2 regions of the Rhodoferax sp. GW821-FHT07F03 genome follow, and region 2 is predicted to be linked to the other one. Evidence: predicted binding sites of a transcription regulator. Region 2 holds the regulator's gene; the other holds the start of a gene.
The links. Region 2 encodes FNR, which switches genes on or off when oxygen is low (the NO sensors DNR and NnrR bind a similar motif). Its sites were predicted from a motif close to TTGATNNNNATCAA; they were not measured.
Positions count from the first base shown of each region.

Region 1: a site for FNR is predicted at 7,540-7,553, ahead of AC07R0_RS02760 (oleate hydratase). Genes of this name have one in related genera too.

Region 1 is NZ_JBWKQM010000002.1:15,857-30,850, forward strand. It holds gene AC07R0_RS02730 (cation acetate symporter) at 1-372, opposite strand, end outside; gene AC07R0_RS02735 (DUF485 domain-containing protein) at 369-677, opposite strand; gene AC07R0_RS02740 (MFS transporter) at 905-2,584, shown strand; gene AC07R0_RS02745 (hemerythrin domain-containing protein) at 2,569-3,201, opposite strand; gene AC07R0_RS02750 (zinc-dependent alcohol dehydrogenase) at 3,215-4,246, opposite strand; gene AC07R0_RS02755 (CYTH and CHAD domain-containing protein) at 4,381-5,853, opposite strand; gene AC07R0_RS02760 (oleate hydratase) at 5,923-7,482, opposite strand; gene AC07R0_RS02765 (L-rhamnose mutarotase) at 7,608-7,946, opposite strand; gene AC07R0_RS02770 (methyl-accepting chemotaxis protein) at 7,949-9,544, opposite strand; gene AC07R0_RS02775 (SDR family oxidoreductase) at 9,571-10,341, opposite strand; gene AC07R0_RS02780 (L-fuconate dehydratase) at 10,424-11,719, opposite strand; gene AC07R0_RS02785 (fumarylacetoacetate hydrolase family protein) at 11,721-12,575, opposite strand; gene AC07R0_RS02790 (ABC transporter substrate-binding protein) at 12,642-13,586, opposite strand; gene AC07R0_RS02795 (ABC transporter permease) at 13,696-14,697, opposite strand; gene AC07R0_RS02800 (sugar ABC transporter ATP-binding protein) at 14,731-14,994, opposite strand, start outside.
Region 2 is NZ_JBWKQM010000010.1:161,450-176,443, reverse strand. It holds gene AC07R0_RS16920 (MrcB family domain-containing protein) at 1-235, shown strand, start outside; gene AC07R0_RS16915 (HTH-type transcriptional regulator ArgP) at 282-1,184, opposite strand; gene AC07R0_RS16910 (DUF1330 domain-containing protein) at 1,253-1,540, opposite strand; gene AC07R0_RS16905 (LysR substrate-binding domain-containing protein) at 1,685-2,572, shown strand; gene AC07R0_RS16900 (LysE/ArgO family amino acid transporter) at 2,685-3,326, shown strand; gene AC07R0_RS16895 (creatininase family protein) at 3,404-4,222, opposite strand; gene AC07R0_RS16890 (sulfite exporter TauE/SafE family protein) at 4,233-4,919, opposite strand; gene hemN (oxygen-independent coproporphyrinogen III oxidase) at 4,922-6,304, opposite strand; gene fnr (fumarate/nitrate reduction transcriptional regulator Fnr) at 6,451-7,170, shown strand; gene AC07R0_RS16875 (hypothetical protein) at 7,148-7,396, opposite strand; gene AC07R0_RS16870 (FixH family protein) at 7,409-7,681, opposite strand; gene ccoG (cytochrome c oxidase accessory protein CcoG) at 7,703-9,142, opposite strand; gene ccoP (cytochrome-c oxidase, cbb3-type subunit III) at 9,152-10,066, opposite strand; gene AC07R0_RS16855 (cbb3-type cytochrome oxidase subunit 3) at 10,085-10,222, opposite strand; gene ccoO (cytochrome-c oxidase, cbb3-type subunit II) at 10,238-10,948, opposite strand; gene ccoN (cytochrome-c oxidase, cbb3-type subunit I) at 10,961-12,409, opposite strand; gene ccoS (cbb3-type cytochrome oxidase assembly protein CcoS) at 12,632-12,769, opposite strand; gene AC07R0_RS16835 (heavy metal translocating P-type ATPase) at 13,001-14,994, opposite strand, start outside.

The sequences.
Region 1 (14,994 bases), on a different contig from region 2:
CAGGAAGGTGATGACCGGCCAGCCCACCAGAAAGCCGATGGAGTAGATCAGTCCGTCATAGCCCGATGCCATCACGGCGGCAGAAATACCGAGGAAGGAAGCGGCCGACATATAGTCACCCGCAATCGCCAAGCCGTTCTGGAAGCCTGTGATGCCGCCGCCGGCGGTATAGAAATCAGAGGCCGATTTGGTCTTGGCGGCAGCCCATTTGGTGATGAACAGCGTGCCCACCACAAAGATGCCGAACATGGTAATGGCCACCCAGTTGGTGGGTTGTTTGTCCACCTGACCCAGGTCTGCGCCAGCTGCCAGTACCGCACCGGTTGCTGCAATGAGCGCGAAGGCGCAGAAGGTTTTGAGCAGGGATTTCATTGGGCTGCATCCTTCAGGATTTCGGCGGTCAGGCGGTCGTATTCGCTGTTGGCTCGGCGCACGTACAAGCCAGTGATAAGAATGGTGAAGACAATCACGCCCAGCCCGATGGGAATGCCCAGGGTGGTGACGCCGTTGCCTATCGGCTGTGCGAGGAAAGGCTTGTCGAAAGCAATCAGGGCGATGTAGCCGTAGTACACCAACATCATTAGTGCGGTGAGTGTCCAGCCGAAGCTGCCGCGCTTGCGCCGCAGTTCGTGGTACTTGGGGTTGGCCTCGATACGGGCCACGACGGGGTCTGTCATGCTGGTCTCCAGTGGTTCTTTGTGGCCCGCACCAGGGTGAGGGGATATATGTCAGCGCTGCGGAGTGTGGGCAGAGGGGCTGACCGGGAACTGACTTTTTCGGCTGCGCAGCTTCGCTCAGGGTTTATCCCCGGATGTGTGCTTTTGTAAGGAAATGGTCAGGTGGTATTCGAAAAATGCTTCGAGACCACCCTTGGAGGAGGTCCGCACAACAAAGGAGACAAGCTATGGCAACAATCGCGGGAGCAACACCCAGGCCCATGACAGGTGAAGAGAAGAAGGTCATCTTCGCCTCGTCGCTAGGTACCGTGTTTGAGTGGTACGACTTTTATCTATACGGTTCTTTGGCGGCCATCATCGCCAAGCAATTCTTCGGTGGGCTGGACCCCACCTCGGGCTATATCTTTGCGCTGCTGGCGTTTGCCGCGGGCTTTCTGGTGCGGCCTTTCGGGGCGATTGTGTTCGGCCGTCTGGGCGACATGATCGGGCGCAAATACACCTTCCTGGTCACCATTTTGATCATGGGCTTGTCCACCTTCATTGTGGGGCTGCTGCCCAGCTATGCATCCATCGGCATTGCCGCTCCCATCGTGTTGGTAGCCTTGCGCATGCTGCAGGGCCTGGCGCTGGGCGGTGAGTATGGCGGTGCTGCAACTTATGTAGCCGAGCATGCGCCGCACGGTAAACGCGGTGCCTATACCTCGTGGATCCAGACCACGGCGACCTTGGGCCTGTTTCTGTCGTTGATTGTGATCCTGGGCTGCCGGGAAGCCCTGGGTGCGGACTTTGATACCTGGGGCTGGCGCGTGCCCTTCCTGGTTTCCATTCTGCTGCTGGGTGTGTCGGTGTGGATCCGTTTGAGCATGAACGAATCACCCGCCTTCCAGAAGATGAAGTCCGAGGGTAAGACTTCCAAGGCTCCGTTGACCGAATCCTTTGGCCAGTGGAAGAACCTGAAGATCGTGATCCTCGCCCTGGTTGGCCTGACTGCTGGCCAGGCCGTGGTCTGGTACACCGGGCAGTTTTATGCACTGTTCTTCCTGACGACCATCGCCAAGGTGGACGCGACCACGGCCAACCTGTTCATCGCCGTGGCTCTGCTGATTGGCACGCCGTTCTTCATCTTTTTCGGTGCGTTGTCGGACAAAGTGGGCCGTAAACCCATCATCATGGGCGGCTGCCTGTTGGCTGCGGTGACGTATTTTTCGGTGTTCCCGGCCCTGCTGCAGTACGCTAACCCCGCGCTGGTGGCCGCACAGAAGTCGGTTCCGGTGGTGATTACAGCCGACCCGGCGCAGTGCTCCTTCCAGGGCAGTCCGATCGCGCGCGACATCGACTTCACCAGTTCCTGCGACATCGCCAAGCGCACTTTGACGCAAAACTACATTCCCTATACGAATGTGAATGGCGCGCCAGGCAGCACGGCCAACATCAAGTTGGGTGACAAGGAAATCGCGTCAGTCACCGGTGCGTTGAACGAGAAGCGCGACGCCTTCTCGGCCGACAGCAAGAAGGAAATCGATACTTTCCGCAAGACCGTGGTGGATGCCGCCAAGGCCGCCGGGTTGACCGTCAAGGCCGACAACGCCGCGATGAACAAACCAATGATGCTGCTGATCCTGGTCTACCTGGTGATCCTGGTGACCATGGTGTATGGCCCGATCGCGGCCATGCTGGTGGAGATGTTCCCGACCCGCATCCGCTACACCTCGATGAGCTTGCCCTACCACATCGGCAATGGCTGGTTTGGCGGCCTGCTGCCGACCACGGCTTTCGCCATGGTGGCGGCCACCGGCGATATCTTCTATGGTCTGTGGTACCCCGTGGTGGTCGCAGCCGGCACCTTTGTGATCGGCATGCTGTTCGTCAAGGAAACCAAGGACGTGGATATTTACGCCAACGATTGAGACTGCGTAGCCAGCTCTGGCCGGTGCGGCTCTGTTGCTGCACCGGCCATGATTTTGAAGTAAAGGCGCTCGTAGCCGCTTTGCATTGGGGGCTTGCCTGACAGCGGTGCGTAGCCCAGGCCAAAGGCCGCATCGATATGCTTCCAGTCCTCTGCACGTAGCAGGCGGGCGGCAGCCGGGAAGATCACGCTCTCCTCATGCTGCATATGCGCCTGGTAATACGCGATGTACTCGTAGGCGGCTTCATTGAAAGCGGCACTGCGTGGCTCTCCCATTATTTCCCAGGCGATCAGGGTGTGCTGTAGTGAGCGCACCAGGGCGTCACCGCGAACGTGTTCTTTCTCCAGCTTTTCTACGTCCGGGAAGAGTTGCGGCGCCACGCGCAGCAGTTGCGGAAACAGAAAGTCCGACTCCTTGGGGTGGTGCAGTTTTTCCGGTAGCTCATCGATATAGAACAGCATGGCACGCAGCAGGTCGAAAAAGCGCTCGGGCTCGTCCTGCGGACCGCGGTCGAGCAGGCGCTTCATGGCACGCAGAACGCATGCTAGTTCTGCATGTTCGTTGCGTAGCATCTGCAGGCTGGGGGGCAGCCGGTATTCACCCATCTCTTGTGGCACGCGAGACTCCGTCTCAGGTGGCATCGGCGATGTGCATGACGACCCGGCCTTCGATATTGCCGCTGCGCATGCGGTCGAATACAGCGTTGATATTGTCTAGCTTGTCCTCGGAGTAAATGGTCCGGACCTTGCCGTCGCCTGCAAAGGCGAGTGCTTCCTGCAGGTCCATGCGGGTGCCGACGATGGAGCCGCGCACGGTCTTGGCGTTGAGCACCATGTCGAAAATAGGCAGGGCAAAATCTCCGGGAGGTAGGCCCACCAGGGACATGGTGCCGCGCTTGTGCAGCATGCCCAGACCCTGTGCGAAAGCGGAGCGGGACACGGCCGTGACCAGCACGCCGTGTGCGCCGCGCAGTGCGCGCTGCACCTCTTGCACCGGGTCCTGCTGTGCTGCATGGATCACCATGTCGGCGCCCAGACGCTCGGCAAGCTGTAGCTTGGCTGTGTCGATGTCCACCGCAATCACATGGAAGCCCATGGCTTTGGCGTATTGCACCGCTAGATGCCCCAGCCCGCCTATGCCGGAAATGGCGACCCAGTCGCCGGGCTTGCAATCCAGTACCTTGAGACCCTTGTAAACGGTGACTCCTGCGCACAGCACCGGAGCGATTTCTGCGAACCCTACATTGGCTGGCAGATGGCCCACGTAGCCTGGGTCGGCCAATACGTATTCGGCATAGCCGCCGTTGACCGTATAGCCGGTCATTTGCTGGCTATCGCACAGGGTTTCCCAGCCAGTGATGCAGTGCTCGCAATGGCCGCAGGCGGTATGCAGCCACGGTACGCCCACGCGGTCGCCTTCCCGGATGTTCTTGACGCCCGCGCCCACGGCGGCGACAAAGCCCACGCCTTCGTGGCCGGGAATGAAGGGCAGGCTGGGTTTCACCGGCCAGTCACCCTCGGCGGCATGTAAATCGGTATGGCATACACCAGACGCGACGACCTTGACCAGCACCTGGCCGGCGGGCACCTCGGGAATGGCGACTTCTTCGATCTGCAGAGGCTGTCCAAAGGCATGGACTACGGCAGCTTTCATGGTGCGCATGGCGGGCTCCTGTTGCGGCAAGGGACGCCAGCCGGTGCTAGTCCGGTGGCATATGGCCCACTTTAGGCCGGTCAGGCGAGCAGCGCTTTGCGCTGGATCAAGGTTTAGACCATGAAAAGACCTTGAGCAGGCTCTCAGAGCTGCGATGCGGTCGTCTGGCCTACAACCACGCCGTGCAAAAAAGCCTGCAGTACGGGGTCTGCCTGCAGCTGTTCCGCGAGCGTCGCAGCTTGCGCCACGTCGCGCGCGGCGCCCAATCGGCTTTGCAGTTGCAGGGCTCGTGCGTGCCATTGCTGCGCCCGTTTGGCCGGCAGCACGCTGCGCAATGCTTCGATGCCATAGCGTAGTCGCTTGGCCAGAATGCGCAGACGGTGCTGGCCGTCCAGCGTGGATGGGGCTTGTTGGGCTTGTTCCAGTTTCTTGTGCAGGCGCTGCATGCGCTTGCGGGCCCAGCCGGACAGGGGTGGGGCAGGTTTTGCCATGGGCTCCACTGGATGGGAGGGGCTTTCCAACCACTCCACCATGGCCAGCAGGCAGGCGCCCGTGCGCGGGTCTTCCAGCAGTTTTCGTGCGGTTTGGCGCTGCACATGTGCGGCTTGTTCCAGGTCCGACATCAGTTTGAGCCAGCCGGGTGTGCGCCGTGCGTGGCCCTGGGTGTATGTGGTGTGCAATGCCGGCAAGCTGCTGGTGCGGGCCACGTCCAGATCGCGCAGTCGCCCCAGGGTGGCCACCAGGGGCTGCAATGCTGCCCATGAGGGTACGGCTTCGGTTGGGAACTGTTTTTTGCACAGCCGCCAGAAGCTGTTGAAGCGGCGCCAAGCGATCCGCGCCTGATGGACCAGTTCAGGATCGTCGTTGCGGCGCAGCGCGTCCAGGTTGGCCATCCACTGGCCCAGCATTTCGCGTAACAGTTGGCGAGCGGCTTCGCCAACGGGCTGGTTTTTTGACAGTGCCAGGGGCTTGGCACGTAGCGGGGCGTCGTGGGCGTCCTGGGCGAGCTGGTAGCCGCGTGCGGCTTTGCTGGTTTGTGACGGCAATACCGCTACCGTGCGGGCAATTTTCCGTGCTAGGTCGAACAGCGCTTGTGGCGGGCCGGCAAGCAGCTCCAGCTCCAGTTCGCAAATGGGAGCTTGCTGGTCCCTGACTATGGTTTTGCCACGGTCCAGGGCTACTTCGACCACGCTGCCGTCGCGCTGGCGTACGGTCCACAGCGTGCGCTCGAAGGTCGTGGCGAAGCAGGGCTGCAGCGCAGCGAAAAGGCTGTCGTCCGGGTCCAGCTCGGGCCAGGGCGTGTTGTTCAGTGCGGCGCGTACCAGGTTTTCATCTGGCACGGGCGTTTCCCATTCGCCGCGCTGGCTCAGGGCGGAGGCGCTGTTGCCGGCGGTTTTCAGGGTTTGCAGCCATTGTGGCGTGCCGCTGCCATCTACTTTGCGAATACGCAGGGCAATGCGCTGTTGGCGCAGGCGCTGGTCGGGTGTGTCGTAGTAGACGTTGTGCAGCTGCAGTATCTGGGGTTTGCGTCGTGCCAGAGGTGGAGTGCGGGCCAGGCGCTGCGCCAGGTTTTCCGGGTCGGCGCAGGGCAGAGCGAGTTTGAGTTCGATTTCCATGGGATGCTGTGGCGGCTGTGTGGGAGCTGTATTTTGCGACTACGCCATTGCCGCCATGCGTGACGTCGCTCAGCTAAACGACTTCACCAGTGAATCCAGCAAGACCTTGGGTGAGTGGTCGTGGCGCGTGACGGGCGGCACAGCGCGTTGCACTTTCAGCAGTTGGTACACCGCCATCTGTGCCGCGCGCACCGAATACTCCACGGTAAACACCACGTCGTCGGGAATTTCGACAAACTGGCTCACAAAAGCCAGATTGTGCGAGCAAAGTGGCACGGGTAAGGGGCGGTCGGACTTGGCACGAGGCATAAACATGCTGGTGATGTAGGGCATGCGGCAAGGCACGCAGTTGGCACCGGTTAAAACCTCTGGGTCGAAGTTCAGATGGCCGCGCAACTCTTGCAGTATCTCTGCACCGCTGCACTCGCTCATGGGTTTGGCGACAAAGTCGCCGATGCGGTCGGGCTGCAGTGCGTAGCCCCAGAATACCTGCTGGCCCGCTGGCTGGTCGCGAAAGTGCGGCTGGTGGTAGAGCACGATAGACATCTGCCAACGCGAGTCCTTGAAGGTCACCAGCCCTCCCGTACCCGCGGCGTTGCCTGAAAACGCCTCCATGCGGTCAAAGAAGGCGGGTTGTGTGCAGGTCACTGTAAACGAGGCCCAGTAGGATTCGCTGATATTGCTGTTGAAAGCCGCCGGGTTGCCAAACTCGGGCCGGCCGCGCGCAATTTTTTCCCACAATGTCCAGCCATGGCTATCCGCCTTGGTGAGCCGAGGCGCTGGTGCATCCATGGAGCCTGTGCTGGAGGCATCGGTCATCGATGCATTCTGGAAAAAAACCAGATCATCGGACCCGACGGCCAGCTGCTGCACGCCTTGGGTATTGCGCAGTGTCATGCCTTGCACGTGGACCTTGCCCGCTGCATCGTGCAGGTCGAAGTCGGTGACGGTCGTGCCATGCTCGAAGCGCACACCTTGTTTGCGCAGCCAGGCCACTAGCGGCTGCACGATGGAGTCGTTCTGGTTGTAGACGGTGCGCTTTACGCCGGCCAGCGATGCGATGCGCGGGAACTCGTTCATAAAGCGGTGCAGATAGCGCTTGAGTTCAACGGCGCTATGCCAGGGTTGGAAGGCGAACGTGGTTTGCCACATCCACCAGAAATTGGTTTGAAAGAAGGGCGGCGAAAGCCAATCGGTGATGCGGCTTGTGCCGAGGGTCTCCTCGGAGGTTTCGGCCAGTCGTAGCAGCTCAATGCGGTCTGCGTTGCTGAAGCCCATGGAAGACACATCTTGTTTGAAGCGGTTGTGGTCTACCAAACGCGCCCGCGAGTGGGCAGGGTGCGCCTGATTGAAGCGCACGGTTTCGCTGTAGATCGATTCGCCCGGGTGATCGAGTGACGGTATCGTCTTCAATAAATCCCACAGGCATTCATAGTGGTCGGTGGTGAGCATGCGGCCGCCGCGCAGCGAGTAGCCCGACTCGGGCCTGAGTGCGGCATCCAGGCTACCGCCCAGCAGCGGGGTGCTCTCGAAGATGGTGATGCGGGAGCCGGGGACTTTCGCATCTCGGACCATGAACGCGGCCCCGGCGAGAGAGCCAATACCGCCGCCGACAAAATATGCTTGCATACGCATGCTTCCTCTTTTGACAAGGAGCCATGCTAGCCAGGCTGGGCGCCAGATCCATTGAGAAAGGTCAAGCAATACGATTGCCAATCATCTGCGTATTGGCAACTGAGGGTAAGCTGGTGTTTCTACTGGCTGGCCAGGTCGAATATTTTCGCCATGGGCACCCATTTTTCGCCCGCTGGCGTCCAGGGTGTGGGGGCCTGGTAGGTCCACATCAGCTCTTCCCAGCGCACGATGGCTGGGTTGGTCAGAGATGCCTGCGCCATGCGCTCTGGGCTGTAGACCGCTGGGTCCACCTCCATCACCATGAAGAGGCGGGTGCCCAGGCGGTAAATCTCCATGCCCAGCACGCCCTGGGTGCGCAAGTGTGCGTGGACTTCTGGCCAGATTTTTACGTGGGCACGTTCGTACTCGGCAATGCGCTTGGCATCGTCTACCAGGTCCAGTGCCAGGGCGTAGCGCATGCTTACAGCTTGTGCGTCAGCAATGCGTACTGGCGGTCGGGCTCGGAGGAGACGACCTGGAACTGTGCAACGGTTCCCACTAGATCGCTGGCCTGGTTTTGCAGGCTACTGGCCGCTGCCGCCATCTGCTCTACCAGGGCCGCGTTTTGCTGCGTGACCTGGTCCATCTCGCGGATGGCTTCGCCGATTTGCGACACACCCTGGCTTTGCTGCGCGCTGGAGGCGCTGATTTCGGCCATGATGCCCGTGACTCTTTGGATGGCTGTCAAAACCTGCTCCATGGTGGCGCCGGCCTTGTCTGCCAGCTGGCTGCCTACTGCCACGCGCTCCACGCTGGAGCCGATCAGGCTTTTAATTTCCTTGGCGGCCTGGGCGGAGCGCCCGGCCAGCGAGCGCACTTCGGATGCCACCACGGCAAAGCCCCGGCCTTGTTCGCCGGCCCGCGCGGCTTCCACTGCCGCGTTCAGCGCCAGGATATTGGTCTGAAAGGCGATGCCATCGATCACGCCGATGATGTCCTCGATCTTGCGTGAGGCCGTGTTGATGCCGCGCATGGTCTCTACCACTTGGCCTACCACGGCACCGCCTTCCGAGGCGACAGTGGAGGCTTGCTGTGCCAGGCGATTGGCTTCGCGTGCGCCTTCGGCGTTTTGCTTGACGATGGAGTCCAGCTCTTCCATGGACGCCGAGGTTTCTTCGAGGGCGCTGGCTTGCCGCTCGGTGCGGGTACTCAGGTCCTGGTTGCCTTTGGCTATTTCTGCACTGGCCATAGCGACCGATTCTGCTCCATTGCGCACGCTGACCACCACCTGCGTCAGGCTGGCCTGCATACCGTCCATGGCCGCCATCAGGCTGCGGGTATCTGTCGCCTGGACGGGGATGGCCTGGGTCAGGTCCCCGGCACCAATACGCACCGCCACTGAAGTGGCTTCCTTGGGTTCACCGCCCAGTTGTGACGACAGCAGGCGGACGATGCCAACTGATAGCACCAGGGCAATGACGATACTGGCCACGCACACCGACAATGATTGGATCAGGGCGGCCTGGTAGGCGTCACTGGAGCTTTTGAATGCGGTTGCGTTTTCCTGCTGCTGGTGCAGCATGCCCGCGTCCAGCGATTGCTGCCAGGCGTCTATCGCATTCCCTACGAGATCAAGTGTCTTGATGGCTTCGGAGTCCTTGTGTTCCTGCACGCTGGCATACAGGCTGGCAAGCAGTGGAGCCGACTTCTGAAAGGCCGCGTCCACCGTCTTCCAGGAGGCATCAATGTCCGCGCCCTGGCTGGAAGCATTCAGTCGCTGACGGATGGCTTGGTAGTGGTCCAGCTCGTTCTTGTAGGCTTTGATTTCCTCGGCAATCTCGGCGTCGCTGTTGAGCAAGATGATTTTGCGCACCGACAGGCTGATTTTTGCCACCGATTTGTAGAGGTCATATGCGATGGCAATCTGCACATTGTTGTGCTTTTCCATGGTCTCCAGATTCGCCTGCATTCTGCGCATCATCGTTGCATTCAATGCGCTGGAGAGCAGGTACACCAGCAGCATCAGGCCAAATCCGGCGAACAGGATGTGGGAGATTTTCGCATTCGACACTTTCATGGCACTGGCTCCTTTGACCGCAGGTATCAGGAAAGGGCTCTGTCCAGATGTGTGTAGCCGCCATCCACGAAAATCCATTGTCCGGTGGTGTGGGATGAGGCGTCGGACAGCAGGAAGACGGTCATGCGCGCAAGTTCCTCGGATGTGGTCATGCGGTGGCCCAGCGGAATCTTGGACGTGATGGACGCCAGCTTTTCGGCCGCATTGTCAAAGCTGCTGATCCAGCGCTCGTATAGCGGCGTCATTACCTCGGCCGGAATGACCGCATTCACCCGCACGCCGTCGTTTAGCAAAGCGGCCGCCCATTCGCGCGTCAGCGATAGCTGCGCACCTTTCGACGCACAGTAGCCGCTGGTATTGCCCTGGCCGGTAATGGCAGTTTTGGACGACACGTTCACGATGGCGCCTTTGGATGCCTTTAGGTGCGGCACACAGTAGTGGGCCATCACGTAGTAATGGATCAGGTTGCGTTCCAGCGAGCCCACAAAGGCGTCTCGCCCGGCGTCCAGTCCGATGTTGTCGTTGATGCCTGCGTTGTTCACCAGTCCATCTAGTTGACCAAAGCGCTCCAGGGTTTGCGCGACCGCGTTCTTGCAGGCTGCGTCGTCGGATAGCTCTACCTGGAAGAATGCATGCGTGTGACCCTGCAGCTGCGCTGCAAAGTCGGCCGGCATGGGGCTTTTGCCGAAGATCACCGGAATGGAGCCTTCCTGTGCCAGCGTGAGTGATATGGCTGCGCCTATGCCGCTGGCGCCACCGGTCACGATGACTACCTTGTTTTTCAGATGCAAATCCATGTGCGTTCTTTATCCAGTTGTCGTTGGGCCGCTGCCGTGGCCCTTGCTTGTGGGCTTTGGCTGCGGCAGGCATTGCGCTGTATCAGGCCGTGGTGCGGGCCTTGGGCTTGAATTGGTACTCTTGTAACGAGGCCGCCTTCATCTCGATGGAGAAACCTGGCGCCTGGGGTGGCATATAGGCTGCGTTCTGGATCACGCAGGGCTCCAGGAAGTGCTCGTGCAGATGGTCTACATACTCGATGACACGTCCTTCGCGGGTGCCGGCGATACACAGGTAGTCGATCATGGACAGGTGCTGCACGTATTCACACAGGCCCACGCCGCCGGCATGCGGACACACCGGCAAGTTGTACTTGGCCGCCATCAGCATCACGGCCAGGATTTCGTTCACGCCGCCCAGGCGGCAGGAGTCGATCTGCACCACGTCGATGGCGCCGCGCATGATGAGCTGCTTGAAGATGACGCGGTTTTGGCACATCTCGCCGGTGGCGACCTTGACCGGGTGCACGCCTTCGCGGATCACTCGGTGGCCTTCGATGTCGTCTGGGCTGGTCGGCTCTTCAATGAACCAGGGTTTGGCAAATGCCAGTTCGCGTACCCATTCCACGGCCTGATTGACTTCCCAGACCTGGTTGGCGTCAATCATCAGGTGGCGGTCTGGTCCCAGCGCTTCGCGGGCAATACGCAGGCGGCGGATATCGTCAGCCTTGTCGCGGCCGACTTTCAGCTTGATGTGGTTGAAGCCCGCGTCGATGGCCTCTTTGCACAGGCGACGCAGCTTGTCATCGTCATAGCCCAACCAGCCGGCCGAGGTGGTGTAGCAGGGGTAACCTTCACGCTCCAGCGTGGCCCAGCGTTCTTCCTTTCCGACGGCTTTTTTCTTCAACAGCGCCAGCGCTTCTTCGGGTGTGATGCAGTCGGTGATGTAGCGGAAGTCGATCAGTTTGACCAACTCCTCGGGACTCATGCGCGAAACCAGTTTCCATACCGGCACGCCTTCTTGCTTGGCCCACAGGTCCCAGACCGCGTTGACCACGGCACCGGTGGCCAGGTGGATGGCGCCCTTGTCCGGGCCAATCCAGCGCAGCTGGCTGTCGGAGGTGATGTAGCGCCAGAAGCGCCCCATGTCCTCGGCGACCCAGTCCATGTCCAGGCCCACCACCAGATGCCGCATGGCCTCAATGGCGGCGCAGCAGATTTCGTTACCTCGGCCAATGGTGAAGGTCAGGCCGTGGCCTTCCAGGCCGGGTTGGTCGGTTTCCAGAATGACGTAGGCCGCGGAATAGTCCGGGTCTGGATTCATGGCATCCGAGCCATCCAGGTGTTGCGAGGTGGGGAAGCGCACGTCCAGGACGCGCAGATTGGTGACTTTGCTCATGTCAGGCTTGTACGGTGACTTGTGTTTGGGTGCCCAGGCCATCAATGCCCAGGTGGATGGATTGCCCAGCGCGTAGATACACGGGAGGCTTCTGCCCCATGCCTACGCCGGGTGGGGTGCCCGTGGAAATCACGTCGCCGGGCTGCAGACTCATGAAGCGGCTCAGGTAGGCAATCAAAAACTGCACGCCATAGACCATGGTCGATGTGCTGCCGTTCTGGTAGCGCTTGCCGTCCACTTCCAGCCACATCTTCAGGGCCTGTGGGTCAGGTACTTCATCTGCTGTGACCAACCAGGGGCCGATGGGGCCGAAGGTGTCGCAACCTTTGCCTTTGTCCCAGGTGCCGCTGCGGTCCAGCTGGTATTCGCGCTCGGACACGTCGTTGACCACGCAATAGCCGGCCACGTGCGACAGGGCATCCGCTGCGCTGATGTAGCGACCGCCTTGGCCTATGACGACCCCCAGCTCGACTTCCCAATCTGTCTTGACCGAGCCGCGCGGAATCTCCACCTGGTCATTCGGTCCGACGATGGCACTGGTCCATTTGTTGAATACCACGGGTTCCGGTGGTACTTGCATGCCGCTTTCGGCAGCATGGTCCGAGTAGTTCAGGCCAATGCATATGAACTTGCCTACGCTGCCCACGCAGGGGCCCAGGCGCAGGTCTTTTTGGGGCATACCCACTACCAAGGGCAGGCTGTCCAGGTTCACGCCACGTAGACGCGCCAGGCTTTCGGGCAGCAAGGCTGCACCTGCGACATCGGCGATCACGCCCGACAGATCGCGCACACGGCCTTGGCTGTCCAATACGCCAGGCTTTTCCTGGCCTGGCAATCCGTAGCGTAAAAGTTTCACTGAGCTTCCTTTGCAGTCAAAAAAATGGGCAAGGGATGCCCCCGCATCCGCTTGCCCACAGACGAATCAATCGTAAAGAACGGCCGCGATCTTGGCGTCTTTCATATTGCTCTTGTCGTAGTAGTAGAAGCCGGTGTCGATGATCTTCGGCAGCTTCTCGCCCTTGAGCGCCTTAACGGCTGCTTCCACCGTCTTGTAGCCAATACCCACCGGGTTTTGCGTGATGGCGCCAGCGATGGTGCCGTCGTTGATCATGTCTTTCTGGGCCTTGCCCGAGTCAAAGCCGATGATGATCACGCCGGTTTTCTTGGCCTCTTTCAGGCCCTTGCCGGCACCGATGGCCGAACCTTCGTTGGTGCCGAAGATGCCTTTCAGCTGGGGATGGGCTTGCAGCAAGGTCTTGGCGATTTCAGCCGACTTGAGGTGGTCGCCACCGCCGTACTGGATGTCCACTACCTTGATCTTGGGGTACTTGGCCTTGATCTGGTCTACAAAACCGTCGCGTCGGCCGGTGCCGGTGGTGCTGGTCTGGTCGTGGCCAATCACGGCGACTTCGCCTTCGCCGCCAATCTTTTCGGCCATTTTGTCGGCCGCCAGTGCCGCAGCGGCTTTGCTGTCGGTCTGTGCCGTGGTCAGCGCGATGTCGCTGTCGACTCCCGAGTCAAATGCGATCACCGGAATCTTGGCAGCCTGGGCCTTTTTCAGCAATGGAATGGCGGCCTTGCTGTCCAGTGCGGCAAAACCAATGGCTGCTGGCTTCTTGGCCAGTGCGGCAGACAGCATGTCGATTTGCTTGTCCACCTGTTGCTCTGTTTCCGGGCCTTCGAAGGTGACCTTCACCTTGTAATCCTTGCCGGCCTGGTCTGCGCCCTGTTTGACTGCTTGCCAGAACTGGTGCTGGAAGCCCTTGGAGATCAGGGGGATGTAGATTTCCTGGGCCGATGCGAAGCTGCTGAAGCCAGCCAATGCCAAGCCAGCGGTCAATGCGAGCAGTTTTCTCTTTGCGTTCATGGTTTGTCTCCTGATGGAACGGTGTGGTTGTAAAAATGAATGAAGCGAAACGAAACGGTGTCCAGTACAAGCCGGGCGTAAGGTCGGTGGTGGGTGTCGGGCAATCTCCTTATTTCTTGTTGCGCCGCAGGTTATCGGTGTAGACGGCCAAAATGATGATCAGTCCAGTCAGCACCATCTGCCATTCCTGGGCGACCGACATGATGCGCAAGCCATTGATGAGCACGCTCATGATGAAGGCGCCGATGATGGTGCCCAGAATCGTGCCCACACCACCGCTGAGCGAGGTGCCGCCAATTACAACGGCGGCAATTGCATCCAGCTCATAGCCTTGGCCCAGCGCGGGTTGCGCCGAGTTGAGGCGGGATGCAATCAGCAGGCCGGCAATGCCGCAGATACCGCCACTGAATGTGTAGATGATGACCTTCCAGCGGTCCACATTCACGCCGGATAAACGTACGGCTTCTTCGTTGCTGCCCAGGGCAAAGGTGTAGCGGCCCAGGGCGGTCTTGTTCAGTATCACGGCGCACACGATTGCCACCAGAAACATGATCAACACGCCATTCGGAATCGGCAGGCCGGGGATCAGGTCGCCGATCAGCGAGCCCAGCGCGATCTGGTCAAAACCCTCCACATCATTGAAGTAGATGGGGCGGGTGTGGGTGATGATCAGCGACACGCCTTTGAGCAGCATCATCATGCCCAGCGTGGCAATAAAAGGAGGCACTTTGAGCTTGGTGATGGCCAGACCTGAAATACAGCCTGATAAGGCGCCCATAGCCAGAGCGCACAGAATGCCCAGCGGTAGGGGCATGCCCAGGTTGACCAGAAATATGCCGGCCATCACGGCGCAAAAGGTCATCAGCACGCCGACCGACAGGTCGATGCCCGAGGTAATGATGATGAACGTGCTGGCGATGGCCAGCACCCCAATGACCGTGGTGGACTGCAGAATCCCGATGATGTTGTCCTGCGTCATGAAGGCATCGGGTTTGAGGGCCGTGAAGATGGCCAGCAGTGCAATCAGGCTGGCAAAGGCCAGCAGTTTTTGTTTGGCCTGCCCGCCCGTGAGGCGTGCCAACCAGGATGCAGAGGAAGTGGGTTCAGACATGGATGGACCTGGTTTTTATGAATCGGTGGTTGGTCAGTGCAATACGGCTTGGGCGCTGGCATCCGTCTCGCGTCTTGTGGCCAGTGCCATCAGGCTTTCCTGGGTGGCCTCGTCACCGCGTACTTCGCCGGTAATGCGGCCCTCGCACATCACCAGCACACGGTGGCTCAGTAGCAGCACCTCGGGTAGCTCGCTGGAGATCACCACAATCGCGCGGCCCTGGGCTGCCAGCTCGTTGAGCAGCTTGTAAATTTCGCTTTTGGCGCCTACATCGATGCCGCGCGTGGGTTCGTCAAA
Region 2 (14,994 bases):
ATGCAAGGCCTGTGGGTTCGATTTTGAGATCAAGTACGGTGGCATAGGACGAGAGTTCATCGAAGCCCATCACCTGACACCACTCTCCGAATTGAAAGGGCAACGACTGACTCTTGATCCGAAGAAGGACTTCTCTGTCCTGTGCTCGAACTGTCATCGCATGATTCATCGAACAGCTTTCGTCCACAACGTGGAAGAATTCAGAGCCGAGTATGTTGTCAAGAATGACAGCTAAGACTTCTGCGCTAGAGCCTATTTTTATCTCCAGCTCGTTCCCCACACTAGCCACCCCTCAACCCACCCGCCGCCTCCCGCACCCCCTGCGTCAAGCGCTGCGCGGACAGGGGCTCGCGCTCCCAGTGGTGCCAGTACAGGGCCACCTCCACGGCGCTGCCGGGTAGCACTTCTTCCAGCGGCAAGCGCCCCTCGCGGCGGGCCAAAAACTGGTCGGGCACCATGCCCCAGCCCATGCCGTGCTCCAGCGCGGTTTCGTACGCATCGACGGCGGGCACGAAGTGCCGGGGATATTGCGGCGCGGACAAGGCAAAGTGCTGCTGCAAAAAGGCGTCTTGCAGCCCGTCCGTTCGGTTGAAGATGATGGCCGGCGTAGCCAGCATGCGGTGCACCGATACGGCCCCCGACTTGGTGCGGCACTGCAACACCAACGCAGGCGCACCGACACAACGGTAGCGCATGACGCCCAACGGCTCGGCCACACAGCCGCGCATGGGCTGGGCCAGGGTGCTGACGCAGCCCACGACTTCGCCGTTCTTCAGAGCCTCATGGGTGTGGTCCTGGTCATAGACCTGCAGATCCAGCAGCAGACGGTAGCGCGCCACGCAGGCGGCCACGCCCGGCAGGAACCAGCTGGCCAGAGAATCTGCGTTGATAGCCACGCCCAAGGTTTGCCAGGCTGGCGTACTGCCTTTGGCGCGGGGCAAGGCACCCACCAAATCGGCCTCCATCAGGCGCAGCTGCTTCACATGGGCCAGCAGGGCCTGACCGGCGGGCGTGGCGCGCACGGTCTTGCCGCGCACCAGCAGGCGCTGGCCCAGCGCCGTCTCCAGCCCCTTGATGCGCAGCGACACCGCCGCCAGCGTGAGGTTCAGCGCGGTGGCCGCTGGCCCAAAGCCACCGTGTTCCAGCACGGCGGCCAGGGCTTCGAGTTGTTTCGCGTCGAGCATGCGGCGACTTCCATCAAGTATTTTTTACGTGATGGAGTTTATGCCGAGCCAAATTTAAACCTGCACCTTCAAATACCGTCCAGCAACACCAGGTCAAACTTGGCGCCACTCAGGCGCAGCTGCTTCAGCGGAGCGTGGGCCGGGTCGTCGTACCAAGCATGGGCCTGGGCCGCGCTGGGAAACTCGATCATCACGGTGGTTCCCGGCAGATGCGCCTCGCCCTCCAGCAGTTGTACGGGGCCCCGGGCGCGCAGGATGCCGCCGTGCTTGGCCACCAAGGCGGGCATTTTTGCACCGTATTCCTTTTGCCAATCGGTGTTGTGGATCACGAGGGAGCCAATCGCGTAGGTAGTCATCAGATAGTCCTTAGATGCGTAGTACCACCCATCTGCACGGCGGCATGCAAAGCCACCGGCCTGGGCGTATAGGCATTGTTTAAGGCACTACCATTGCAGTAAATGGGATGATCATTGCGACACCCGTAACCAATACTTCCGAATATGAGCGACAAATTGCGCAGCATGCAGGTCTTCGTGGTGGCGGCAACGGCAGAGAGCTTTGCCGCGGCGGGGCAGATGCTGGACCTGTCTGCCGTCATGGTCGGCAAACATGTGCGCGCACTGGAAGAGCAGTTGGGCGCCCGCCTGATAGAGCGCACCACCCGCAAGCAAGCCTTGACTGACATCGGCAACAGCTACCTGGAGCGTTGCCGCGAAGCGCTCGCCAGCGTGGAGGCCGCCGACCGGGTGGCAGAAAGCCTGCGCGAGGCACCGCAAGGCACGCTGCATATTTCCGCGCCCGTAGCCTACGGCGTGTACTGCCTGACGCCACTGCTCAGCGCCTACGCCGCGGCCTTCCCTGCCGTACACATCAACCTGGTGCTGAATGACCGGGTGGTGGACATGGCGGAAGAAGGCATTGATGTCGCGCTGCGCTCGGGTGCCATCACAGACAACGAACTGGTCGCGCGTCCCCTACGCCCCACCGAGGTCTGGGCTGCGGCCAGCCCGGCCTACCTGGAGCGCCGGGGCGTACCCGTCCATGCTGCGGATCTGGCGCAGCACGACTGCCTGGCATTTGCGGCCTGGGGAAGCAAGCCGCAATGGCGCTTCAGCCGTGGCGGTGAGACGGTGGCCGTGCCGGTGAAAGGCACATTCGTCAGCAACAACGGCCAGGCTTTGCTGGCGGCGGCGGTGGGCGGAATGGGCGTTGCCGTGCAGGCGGACTACCTGCTGAACCCGGCCATAGCGGCCGGCCAGCTCATCCGCCTGTTGCCTGACTGGCAATTGCCCCAGCGGGCCATGCACATCGTGCGCCGTGCGGAACGCCAGCCCACGGCCAAGCTGCGCAGCTTTATTGACTTTGTGCTGGCGCGCCTGGGCGAATAGAACTTTTACTCAATTATTTTTTATCCAATGTAATTTGAATTTAGCTTTGTTTAATTAGCAGCACAGATGCCAGACACTGCAGGCCGTTCCACAGCCCCGTTCAAAGTCCACCATGTCCACCCTGCCCTCTTTGCTGTTCACACCCGCCTTCACCGCTGGACTAGTGCTGTGCCTGTCGCTGATCGTGGCGCTGGGGCCGCAGAACGCGCATGTGCTGCGCATGGGGCTGACCGGCCAGCATGTGTGGTTGACGGTGGCGGTATGCATCGTGTCGGACATCGGGCTGATAGCCTTAAGCGTGCTGGGCCTGGCCCAGCTGGGCGGCATGTCGGACAAGCTGCAGGGCGCACTGGTGGGCTCGGGCATCGTCTTCCTGCTGTACTACGGCTGGCAGGCGTTTGCACGCTTTCGCAGTGGCACCCATCCGGGGGCCGTGGGCCTGCCCTCACAGGCGCCGATGACGCGTCGCCAAGCAGTAACTGCGGCCCTGGCTTTCGCCTGGCTGAACCCGCATGCCTGGATGGATACAGCCGTGCTGATCGGCACCGCCTCGCTGGCCTGGGGTCGGCCGGGCAATGCCTGGTTTGGCCTGGGCGCGATCACGGCATCCACCCTGTGGTTTGCCGGCCTGGGCCTGGGTTTGATGCTGCTGGGCCAGCGCCTGCGCGCCCCGGCCCTGTGGCGTGCGCTGGACGGGCTGGTGGCGCTGATGATGTGGGGCACAGCCCTGGTGCTGGCCTGGGGGCTTGTGTAGCCGGTCAAAAACAGATTGCTATTTAAAACATAGCTGCCAGCGCAGGATATAGCTGCGCTGGCGCCTGTTTTTATGCATCAACCCAGATCAGGCTCATCCACCAGAGTAGACAGCGGCAGCTCGGCAATCTCCTGCAGCAGCAGCGCCAGCTGCTGACCTGACGCATCCACCAACGCCAGGCCTTTGTCTGCCGTGGCGGCGGCGGCGTTGCCGGCTGCACCGGTGGCGTTGTAGTCCTGCATCTGCCAGCCCAGCTTGGCGCTTTTGCCGTTGCCCAGAATGGGGTACTTGGCAGCCCGGTCTTGCGAGCTGGACTTGAAATCGCGCGCCTGCGCCATGTCCACAAACTGCGGGCGCAGGGTCAGCATCATCGAGGTTTCCACGTCGCCGGCATGTACGCCGAAGCGCTGTTCCTCGGCGCTGAAAAGCTGGTTCGCAGCGCCCAGCGGCAAGTTGAACCAACTGGCGCTATAAACCAGCAAATCATGCTCGGTACGCAGGGTGCGCGCCACGATGTCCATCAGGCTGACCTGGCCACCGTGCGAGTTGAAGATCAGCAACTTCTTCACACCGCTGCGCGCCACGCAGGCGCCAAGCTCGGTCCAAATACGGATGACGGTTTCGGACGACAAAGTCAGCGTGCCGGGGAAGCGCTGGTGCTCGGGGCTGAAGCCAACCTGCTGGGTTGGCAGGAACAGCACCGAGGCATCGGCCGGCAGGTGCGGCAGCGCCGCCGCCACCACGCCATCCACCAGCGTGGTGTCCACACTCAGGGGCAGGTGCGGGCCATGCTGCTCGGTAGCGGCCACAGGCAGAACGGCAACGGTGCGGGCCGGGTCCAGCTGCGCGAAGTCGCGGGTGCTGAGGTCGGCCCAGAAATAGGATTTAGCGTGCATGCGGTGAATTTCACCACAGGCTGCGGCAAAAGTCGGCCACACGCGGATCCATGTCGTGCACCACGGCCCACAAGGCCACGGCCATCAGGGCGCCACCTGCCGCGCGCATGCCCCACTCCTTGCGCTTTGGGCTGCGCCAGGCCTGCAGGCGCAGCCACAGCCAGGGGCCGGCTATAAGGGTGATGGCGCTGCCTGCGGCAAACAAGGCCATGCACAAAGCGCCATCCAGTGGCCCGCCGCTCAGGGCCGCCACCAGCAGGGCCGAATACAGCAGGCCGCAAGGCATGAAGGCCCAGGCCGCGCCCACGCCAAAGGCCCAGCCATATCCGCCGGAGCTCGCCCGCAGGCGCGCCCACAGCTTGCGGCCCATGCCGTCTACCCATACCGGCTGGCGTGCCAAAACCAGCAAAGTCCCGCCCCAGACCAGCACGGCCACATGGAACAGGGTCCACAGCGGCTGCAGCGCGGTTGACTGGCGAGCCAGCCAGGCCAGGTTGTCGGCCGCCCAGGCCGCCAGCGCACCGGCCAGGCTGTAGCCCACCAGGCGCCCGGCCTGCAGCTGCAGCATGCCCAGCCAGGGCCGCTGCGCGCCGGCCAGACGGCCCAGGCTGCCACAGGCTGCGCCGCACATGGCGGCGCAGTGCGGACCGCCGGCCAGGCCCATCAGCAGTGCGGTCCAGGCCAGGCCCGTTTGCATGTTCAAATGATTCTTGAGAAGCGGGCGCGATTGCGGTCAGCCTGCAGGTAGCGGTCAAACACCATGGCCACCGCGCGCACCAGGAACCAGCCGGTGGCCGTGACGCGGATACCGCTGTCTTCCAGCTGCACCAGGCCGGCCTCCACCAATGGCTGCAGAGCCGCCAGCTCGGCGGCGAAGGTCTTTTTGAAATCCACCAGAAATGCCAGCTCGATGGATTCGAACTGCACCTCGCCCTGGCACATCAGGCCCATGATGATGGCGCGGCGCACCAGGTCGTCACGGTTCAGCGCCAGGCCACGCACCACCGGTAGCTGGCCCTGGTCGATACGGTCGCAGTACTCCTCCAGGGTCTTGGCGTTCTGGCTGTAGGTGGCGCCTATGCGGCCTATGGCCGACACGCCCAGGCCGACCAGGTCACAGTCGGGCTGGGTGCTGTAGCCCTGAAAGTTGCGGTGCAGCCGGCCCTGGCGCTGGGCGATGGCCAGCGCGTCGTTGGGCAAGGCGAAGTGGTCCATGCCGATGTACACATAGCCGGCTTCCAAAAAGGTGTCGAAGGCCTGCGACAGCATGGACAGCTTGTCGGCCGCCGCCGGCAGCTCAGCGCCCAGAATGCGGCGTTGGGGCTTGAAGCGCTCGGGCAGATGGGCATAGGCGTACAGGGCAATGCGGTCGGGCCGCAGCTCTACCACCTGCTCCAGCGTGCGTGCAAAGGATGCCGGCGTCTGCCGCGGCAAGCCGTAGATCAGGTCCACATTGATGGACTCAAAGCCCAGCGTGCGGGCCACCTCCACCAGCTCGAACACTTGCTGCGCGGGCTGGATGCGGTGCACCGCTTTTTGCACGTCGGCATCAAAGTCCTGTACCCCAAAGCTGAGCCGGTTGAAGCCCAAGGTGGCCAAGGCCTGCAGGCGTTTGGCATCCACGGTGCGGGGGTCCACCTCGATGGAGTATTCGCCGCCGGGGGCCAACACGAAATGGCGCCGCAACATGGCCATCAGCTGGGCCAGCTCGTCGTCACTCAAAAAAGTAGGGCTGCCGCCGCCCAGGTGCAGTTGGCTGACATTGCGCCGCTCGCCCAGCTGGGCGGTGTGCAGAGCGGTTTCGCGCTCCAGATAGCGCAGATAGGCGGCTCCGCGCTCATGCCGCTTGGTGATGATCTTGTTGCAGGCGCAGTAGTAGCAAAGCGACTCGCAAAACGGTATGTGCACATATAGCGACAGGGGCAGGCTCAGTGCTGCCGCCCCCTGATTGCGTTGCTGCAGGGCCCGGCCATAGTCCTCACAGGTAAAGGCCTCGACAAACCTGTCGGCGGTAGGATAGGACGTGTACCGCGGCCCAGGCACATCAAAACGGCGTAACAATTCGGGCAAAACACGGGTCATGGCGGGCAGTCAGGTTGCATGACTGGAATGTGCCGCGAAGCCACGCTTGTTTCATTGACGTGGATCAAAACCGCAGCAGATGGCACCAGAGACAATGAGATACATCAAATAGCTCCATTGATCTCCATCAAGTTCATACTCTGCGCATGGTCCCCACCTCAATCAAAGTCGCTTGCTCCAACTGCAACCTGCGTGAGCTGTGCATGCCCTTGGGCCTGAACAAAGAAGAGCTAGAGCGCATTGACGACCTGGTAGCAGTGCGCCGAAAGGTACTGCGAGGCACGGCGTTGTTCCATAACGGCGAAACCTTCAAGGCGCTGTACGCCATCCGCACAGGCTTCTTCAAGACCACCGTCACCACCGAAGATGGCCGCGACCAGGTTACCGGCTTTCAAATGGCTGGCGAAATCATCGGCCTGGACGGCATCGTCAACGACCACCACACCTGCGATGCGGTGGCCCTGGAAGATGCCGAAGTGTGCGAAATGCCCTTCCACCGCATTGAAGAGCTCTCGCGCGAGGTCAACTCCCTGCAGCGCCATGTGCACAAGATCATGAGCCGCGAAATCGTGCGCGAGCACGGCGTGATGCTGCTACTGGGCAGCATGCGCGCCGAGGAACGCCTGGCGGCCTTTTTGCTGAACCTGGTGCAGCGTCTGCATGCGCGCGGGTTTTCGCAGTCCGAACTGATCTTGCGCATGACGCGCGAGGAAATCGGCAGCTACCTGGGCCTGAAACTGGAAACCGTGAGCCGCACCTTCTCCAAATTTGTGGAAGACGGCGTGGTCGAGGTCAAGCAGCGCCACATCCGCATCCTGGACACCGAAGCGCTCAAGCGCATCGTCAATCTTCAGCCCTGTCTCTAGGCACTGTCACCGGCTGGCCCACCAGCAGCGTCAGGCAACCCACCAGCACCGCCACCGCCCAGAACGCAAAGAACGCCAGGCTGTACACGCCCTGGCGTGACAAAGGCAGCGGCTGCCCCAGCCATTGCAGGCTGTAGGGATCGACCACCGCAAACACCAGCATCTCCAGTATGCATGCGCCCAGGAACGCGGGCCAGACCACACCTACCACCCTAAAGCTTTGCATAGTGCCCTCCGGCTACTTGGTACGCACCGAGCCGGGCGGCGACGCAGCATGGTTGCGCCCCTGCTCGGCCGGTGCCAGCGGACCCTGGGCGGCCAGGGTCTTATTGATCTCCAGCCCCTGGCGGTAGTAGTCCTGGGCCAACACCGGGTCCTGCTGGCGGATGGCGATCCAGCCCGATACCAAGGCCGCCACCACCACGGCCAGCGGGCCAGAAATCACCAGCCAGACATAGCCGTAGCGCCACCATGGCAGCGGCACCGGTGTAGCAGATACATGAGAGGGCATGGCAGTCTCCTGGAGTTATGGTCAGCGGGGAACAAAGAACGTGGACTTTTCCGATACCTTGGTGCTTCCATCAGCAGTCTGAATATCGAAGAATACCGGGTAAGAGCCCGGTTCGACAGAACCGTAAGGGATATGCAGGCGCACCGCCACCCAGCGCGAGGCTACCGGCTCCAGGTCCACCCATTCGTCCGAGGCTAGCACCAACCCGCCCAGCCCATGGGCTGTAAGGCGGTAGCGCTGCGGCACTTCACTGGCGTTCATGACCTGCAGGCGGTACACGTTTTCCAGCTGGCCACCGGACACAATGCGCGATAGCGCGGCACGGTCACGCACCACGTCCACCTTCAGCGGGGTACGCGTCAACAGGCTGCCCAGCAGCGCCAGCGTCAACACCAGCAGCACCGTGCCGTAGACCAGTACCCGAGGCCGCAGCACACGCCGTAGTATCTGCCGGCCCGACCAGCCCTGGGCCATGCCGTTCTGGGTGGCAAAGCGGATCAGGCCAGGGGCATAGCCCATCTTGTCCATCACGCCGTCGCACACATCCACGCAGGCGGCGCAGCCTATGCATTCGTACTGCAAGCCCTCGCGGATATCGATGCCGGTGGGACAGACCTGGACGCACAGCGTGCAGTCCACGCAAGAGCCCAGGCCCAGGGCCGCGGGGTCCGCCTTGCGCGAACGCGAGCCCCGGGGCTCGCCACGGGTGGTGTCGTAGCTGACGATCAGCGTGTCCTTGTCGAACATGGCGCTCTGGAAGCGCGCATAGGGGCACATGTATTTGCAGACCTGCTCGCGCATGAAGCCGGCGTTGCCATAGGTGGCAAAGCTGTAGAACAGACCCCAGAACACTTCCCACGAACCAAAGCTACCGCTCATGGACTCCTGCAGCAGCGCATAGGTGGGTGTGAAATACGAGACAAAGGTAAAACCGGTCCACAGGGACAGTAACAGCCAAGCGCCGTGCTTGGCCGACTTGCGGGCCAACTTGTTAGCCGACATGGGCGCGCCATCCAAGCGCATGCGGGCGGCGCGGTCGCCCTCGATATGGCGCTCTATCCACATGAAGATTTCGCTGTACACCGTCTGCGGGCAGGCAAAGCCACACCATAGGCGCCCTGCAACAGCGGTGAACAGAAACAGGGACAGCGCAGACACCACCAGCAGCCCGGTCAGGTAGATGAAATCCTGCGGGTACAACACCAGTGAAAAGATGTAGAAGCGGCGCGCCTCCAGGTCAAACAGTACCGCCTGGCGCTGGCCCCATTGCAGCCAGGGCAGGCCGTAGAACACCAGCTGCGTCAGCAACACCATGGCCCAGCGCCAGCGCGCAAACAGGCCCTGCACCGAACGTGGGTAGATCTTCTTGCTGGCCGCGTACAGCGACACCATCACCTCATCGGCATCTGCTCCGGGCACAGGCACGATGGGAATGGTCTTGCGGGGCGCGGCGGTGTTCACACCATGCTCCTACTTGCTGGCCACGGGCTTGTTGGACATGCCCCAGATGTAAGCCGTCAACACATGGATCTGGGCCTCGGTCAGCTTGCCTTGCTGGGCCGGCATCTGGTTGATCTTGCCCTTATTGACCATCTCCATGATGGCGGCCTCGCCCCAACCGTGCAGCCAGATGTCGTCCGACAGATTCGGGGCGCCCAGCGCCTGGTTGCCCTTGCCGCCCACCCCGTGGCAGGCCGCGCAGACACCAAACTTGGCCTTGCCCAGACCGGCGCGCACCGAGTCATGCGGGCTGCCCGACAGGCTCAGCACATAGTTGGCCACGTTCTTCACGTCGTCCGGCGTGCCCACTGCGGCGGCCATCGGGGGCATTTGGCCGATGCGGCCATGGGTGATGGTTTCCTTGATCTTGTCCGGCGTACCACCGTGCAGCCAGTCGGCATCGGTCAGGTTGGGGAAGCCTTTGCTGCCACGGGCGTCCGAGCCGTGGCACTGGGCGCAGTTGTTCATGAACAGGCGCTCGCCAATCGCCATGGCGGGCGCGCGACCCGCCAGTTGCTCGGGCGGCAGAGCCACAAAATCGGCATACAAGGGCTGCAGCGCCGCATCTGCGGTCTTCACTTCGTCGCTGTATTCGTTGGCCGAGGTCCAGCCCAGCTTGCCCGCAAAATCGCCCAGGCCGGGATAAAAGGCCAGGTAGCCGATCGAGAACACGATGGTCAAGATGAACAAGCCCACCCACCAGCGGGGCAAGGGGTTGTTCATCTCGCGCAGGTCGCCGTCCCACACGTGGCCGGTGGTGTTGTCACTCTGGAAGGCCACTTTTTTACGGGCCGTGATCCAAAGCAGCAGCAGGCAGGCAGCAATGCTGACGACCGAGATGGCCGCGATACATACCGACCAGAGATTGTTTGTGAAATCGCTCATACAAAATCCTCTTGGGAATCAGTCTTGCTGGAAAGGCAGTTGTGCTGCCTCGTCAAACTGGGCTTTGTTGCGGCTGGAAAAAGCCCAGACCAAAATGCCAACAAAAGTGATGAAGCTGACAACCGTGGCGGCGATGCGCAAGGTGGTGACGTCCATAGCGGGCTTTCTGTATCAAGGTGCGTTAACTGGGGTAACGGGCGTGGCGGACGCTGGAGCAGCGGGCGCCGTGGCAGCGGCCTGCGCGGCCAACTGATCAGACAGCGCACGGCCCAGCACCTGCAGGTAGGCGATCAGGGCTTCCTGTTCGGTCTTGTCTTTCACCTCGGCCGCTGCGCCGGCAATTTCGGCGTCGGTATAGGGCACGCCCACGGTGCGCAAGGCCTTCATGCGCGGCGCCACATCGGTCGGGTCCAGCAGGGCCTTTTCCAACCAGGGGTAGGCCGGCATGTTCGACTCGGGCACCACGTCGCGCGGGTTGTGCAGGTGGATGCGATGCCATTCGTCGCTGTACTTGCCGCCCACGCGGTGCAGGTCCGGGCCGGTGCGCTTGCTGCCCCACTGGAACGGGTGGTCGTAGACAAATTCACCCGCCACCGAGTAGTGGCCGTAGCGCAGTGTCTCGGCGCGGAACGGGCGGATCATCTGCGAATGGCAGCCGTAGCAGCCTTCGCGCAGGTAGATGTCGCGGCCCATCAGTTGCAAGGGTGTGTAGGGCTTCAGGCCGGTGACCGGCTCGGTGGTGGACTTCTGGAAGAACAGCGGCACGATCTCCACCATGCCGCCCACGGCGACCACCAGCAGGATCAGCACGATCATCAAGAAGTTATTGGTCTCGATCTTCTCGTGCGAGAAGAAGGGCACGGGTTTGTTGTTGTCAGACATGGGTTGTATTCCTCAGGCGTGGGCCACCGACGTGTTGGGGACCGGCACCAGTTGCGAGCGTCCGGAGATGGCGGTCATCCACACATTCCAGGCCATGACCAGCATGCCGCCCAGGTACAGAACGCCACCGGCCACACGCACCACATAGAACGGGAAGGTGGCCTTCACGCTTTCCACAAAGGTGTAGGTCAGGGTGCCGTCGGCATTGATGGCACGCCACATCAGGCCCTGCATCACACCGGCAATCCACATAGCGGCGATGTACAGCACCACGCCAATGGTGGCCATCCAGAAGTGCAGCTCGATGGCCGGCACGCTGTGCATCTTCTTGCCGCCAAACATACGCGGGATCAGGTAGTACAGAGAGCCCATGGACACAAAGCCGACCCAGCCCAGCGCACCGGAATGCACGTGGCCAATGGTCCAGTCGGTGTAGTGGCTCAAGGCGTTCACCGTCTTGATGGCCATCATCGGACCTTCAAACGTACTCATGCCGTAGAAGGACAGTGACACGATCAGGAAGCGCAGGATCGGGTCGTCGCGCAGCTTGTGCCAGGCGCCCGACAAGGTCATCACGCCGTTGATCATGCCGCCCCAGCTAGGCGCCAGCAGGATCAGCGAGAACACCATGCCCAGCGACTGGGTCCAGTCAGGCAAGGCCGTGTAGTGCAAATGGTGTGGGCCGGCCCACATATAGGTGAAGATCAGCGCCCAAAAGTGCACGATGGACAGGCGGTACGAGTACACCGGCCGCTCAGCCTGCTTGGGGATGAAGTAGTACATCATGCCCAGGAAGCCGGCCGTCAGGAAGAACCCCACGGCATTGTGGCCATACCACCACTGCACCATGGCGTCTTGCACACCGGCATAGGCCGAGTAGGACTTCATCCAGCCCGCAGGCACCTCGGCGCTGTTCACCACATGCAGCAAGGCCACGGCGATGATGAAGGCCCCGTAGAACCAGTTGGCCACGTAGATGTGGCGCACGCGGCGCCGACCCACGGTGCCGAAGAAAACAATGGCGTAAGCCACCCACACCAGGGTGATGAGGATGTCGATGGGCCATTCCAGCTCGGCGTATTCCTTGCCGGTGGTGTAGCCCAGGGGCAGGCTGATGGCCGCGCCCACAATGACAGCCTGCCAGCCCCAGAACACAAAGGACGCCAGCGGCGGGCAGAACAAGCGCACCTGGCAGGTACGCTGCACCACGTAGAAGCTGGTCGCCATCAGTGCGCAACCGCCAAAGGCAAAGATCACCGCATTGGTGTGCAGGGGGCGAATCCGGCCGTAGCTGAGCCAGGGAATGCCGTTGGTAAGGTCTGGCCATGCCAGCTGGGATGCGATAAGCAAACCTACCGTCATGCCCACCACACCCCACACGACGGCCATGATGGAAAACTGCCGGACGGCGGTGTCGCTGTAGACCTCCGGTCCTGCGGATTGTGAATGCGTGATAGCCATGGGCACCTCTTCTGTGTATGGCATGCAGTGTCCCGGCGACAGGCCGGACACACTTTGATGCAAGTCAACCGAAAGTCACTTAGCGCCCTTGCAACCAGCCGCCCCGCATCTTTCAAGAACACCGCAGAACCGGCTTTGCAAGGGGGGTTGGAGTGGCGACATGCGTTCTCGGCCCAACGGGCCGATTCCGGGAAGCGCGCGAAGCCTGGGGGAGCCGCCAAGCTAGTCGTTGTGCAGAATGCGCTCGCCTTCTTGCTCCACCGATTCGAACTGGCCCTGGTAAATAGCCCACCACAGCCCGCCCAGAATGGCCAGCACCAGCACCACCGACAAGGGAATCAACAGGTACAGGATGTCCATCAGGGTCTCGCACCTTGTTTGCTATGCATTCCATAGCTGCTTGCGCAGACAACACCTGCCCAGGCAGGTCTTTTTATGTAAATCATGCAAATACTCGCCACCCGACAACGGGCACAACGGACCTCAAGCCAGGAACCCGTGGAACCGGCTCCGCCGGGCCACTGGGTTCGCCCCCTGCAAGGGGGTTGGCGAAAACGCGCAGCGTGTAGCCTGGGGGTGAGCAATGACACATCATGCTTTGGACAATCTAGCGGCGTTCAGCACCACCAGCAGGGAACTCAGCGCCATGCCCAGGCCCGCCGCCCAGGCGGGCAGCCAGCCCACCAAGGCCAGCGGCACGCACAGCGCGTTGTAGGCCGCGGCCCAAGCCAGGTTTTGCCGCACCACACGCAGCGTGCGGCGGGCGGTGCGCAATGCCTGCGGCAGGGCCAGCAAAGCGCCACCGGTCACCACGAAATCCGCCTGTCGCTGGGCCAGAGGCACGGCCTGGCCAAAGGCAAACGACACATGGGCTCCGGCCAGCACCGGCCCGTCGTTCAGTCCGTCGCCCACCATGGCCACCCGGTGGCCACCGGCCTGCAGGGCGCGCAAATGGGCCAACTTGTCCTGCGGCGCGCAGCCCCCGCGCGCCTGCTCTATGCCCAGTTGCGCAGCCACGCGCTGGGCCGCGACCGGCTGGTCGCCAGACAGCAACTCCACGCGCACGCCCGCCTCGCGCAGGGCCTGCACCGCCTGCGCCGCATCCGGCCGCAGGTCTTCCGACACATCAAAACTGGCCAGCCAACCCTGGGCATCGCTGAGATGCACCTGCTGCTGCGCCGGGTCGCCCGGCGTGCCGCAAAAGCGGGCCGAGCCAAAGCGCAAGGCGCCGTGGCGGCTCTGGCCATGCATGCCCAGGCCGACGGCTTCCTCCACTTCCACCACATCGGACGGCAACTGCAGCCCCCGGGCCTGCGCGGCCGCGGCCACCGCCCGCGCCACCGGGTGCAGAGAGGGTGCGGCCAGCGCCGCCGCCAGGGCCAGAGCCTCGTCGTCGGACAGGCCGGCGCAGGTATGGATGGCCGATACCGCCATGCCATCCAAGGTCAGCGTGCCGGTCTTGTCAAATACTACGGTGTCCACCTGGGCCAGGTTTTCCAGTGCCTGCAGGCGGCGCACCAGCACGCCCGATTTGGCCAGCTTGCCGGCGGCGGCCAGCAGCGCCGCCGGTGTGGCCAGCGACAGGGCGCAAGGGCAAGTCACCACCAGCACGGCCACCGCCACCATCAGCGCATGGCCGGGGCCGGACGGCCACCAGAACGCGCCCGCCAGCGCAGCAGCCATCAGCACACACCACAGAAACGGGCGTGCCATGCGGTCGGCCAGTTGGGCCAGGCGCGGCTTCTGGCTGGCGGCCTCGGCCATCAGCGCCACGATCTGGGCGAAGCGGGTGTCGCTACCCAGGCACTCCACATGCAGCTCCACCGGGGCGCTCAGGTTGTAGCTGCCGGCCAGCACGGCGTCGCCGGGGCCACGGCCCAGCGGCGTGGATTCGCCGGTTAGCAGGGCCTCGTCCACCTGGGTGCGGCCCAGCAACAGGCTGCCGTCTGCCGGAAAGGCCTCGCCTGGCAGCACGCGGATGCGGTCGCCCAGCTGCAGGCGCCGCACCGCCACGCGTACAAAGGCCGGCACGGCGGCGCTGGCGTCCCAGCGCTGCACGCTGTCGGGCAGGCGGCTGATCAGTGCCTCCAGCGCGCCGGCGGTGCGGTCGCGCAGGCGCAGCTCCAGCCAGCGGCCGGTGAGCAGAAAGAAGACGAACATGGTGAGCGAGTCGAAATACACCTCACGGCCCAGCGGCCCGGTGGGGTCGAAGGTACCGGCGGTGCTGACCGCAAACGCCACCGCCATGCCCAGCGCGGCCGGCAGGTCCATGCTGGCGCGGCGGTGCCACAGGTCACGCCAGGCGGCACTAAAGAACGGTCCGCAGGAAAACACCACCACCGGCAGGGTCAGTACCCAGGAGGCCCAGCGCAGCAGTTGGGCCATGTCGGGCGTCAACTCGCCCGGCCCGGCCACATAGGCAGGCATGGCATACATCATCACCTGCAGCATGCAAAAGCCGGCCACCAGCCAGCGCCACAGGGCGCGTCGCTGGGCCTGCTGGCGCAAGGCCCGCTCGGTGGCGTCCAGCGCGGGCACTGCACGGTAACCCGCGCGTTGCACGGCGGCCAACCACTGCGAGGGCC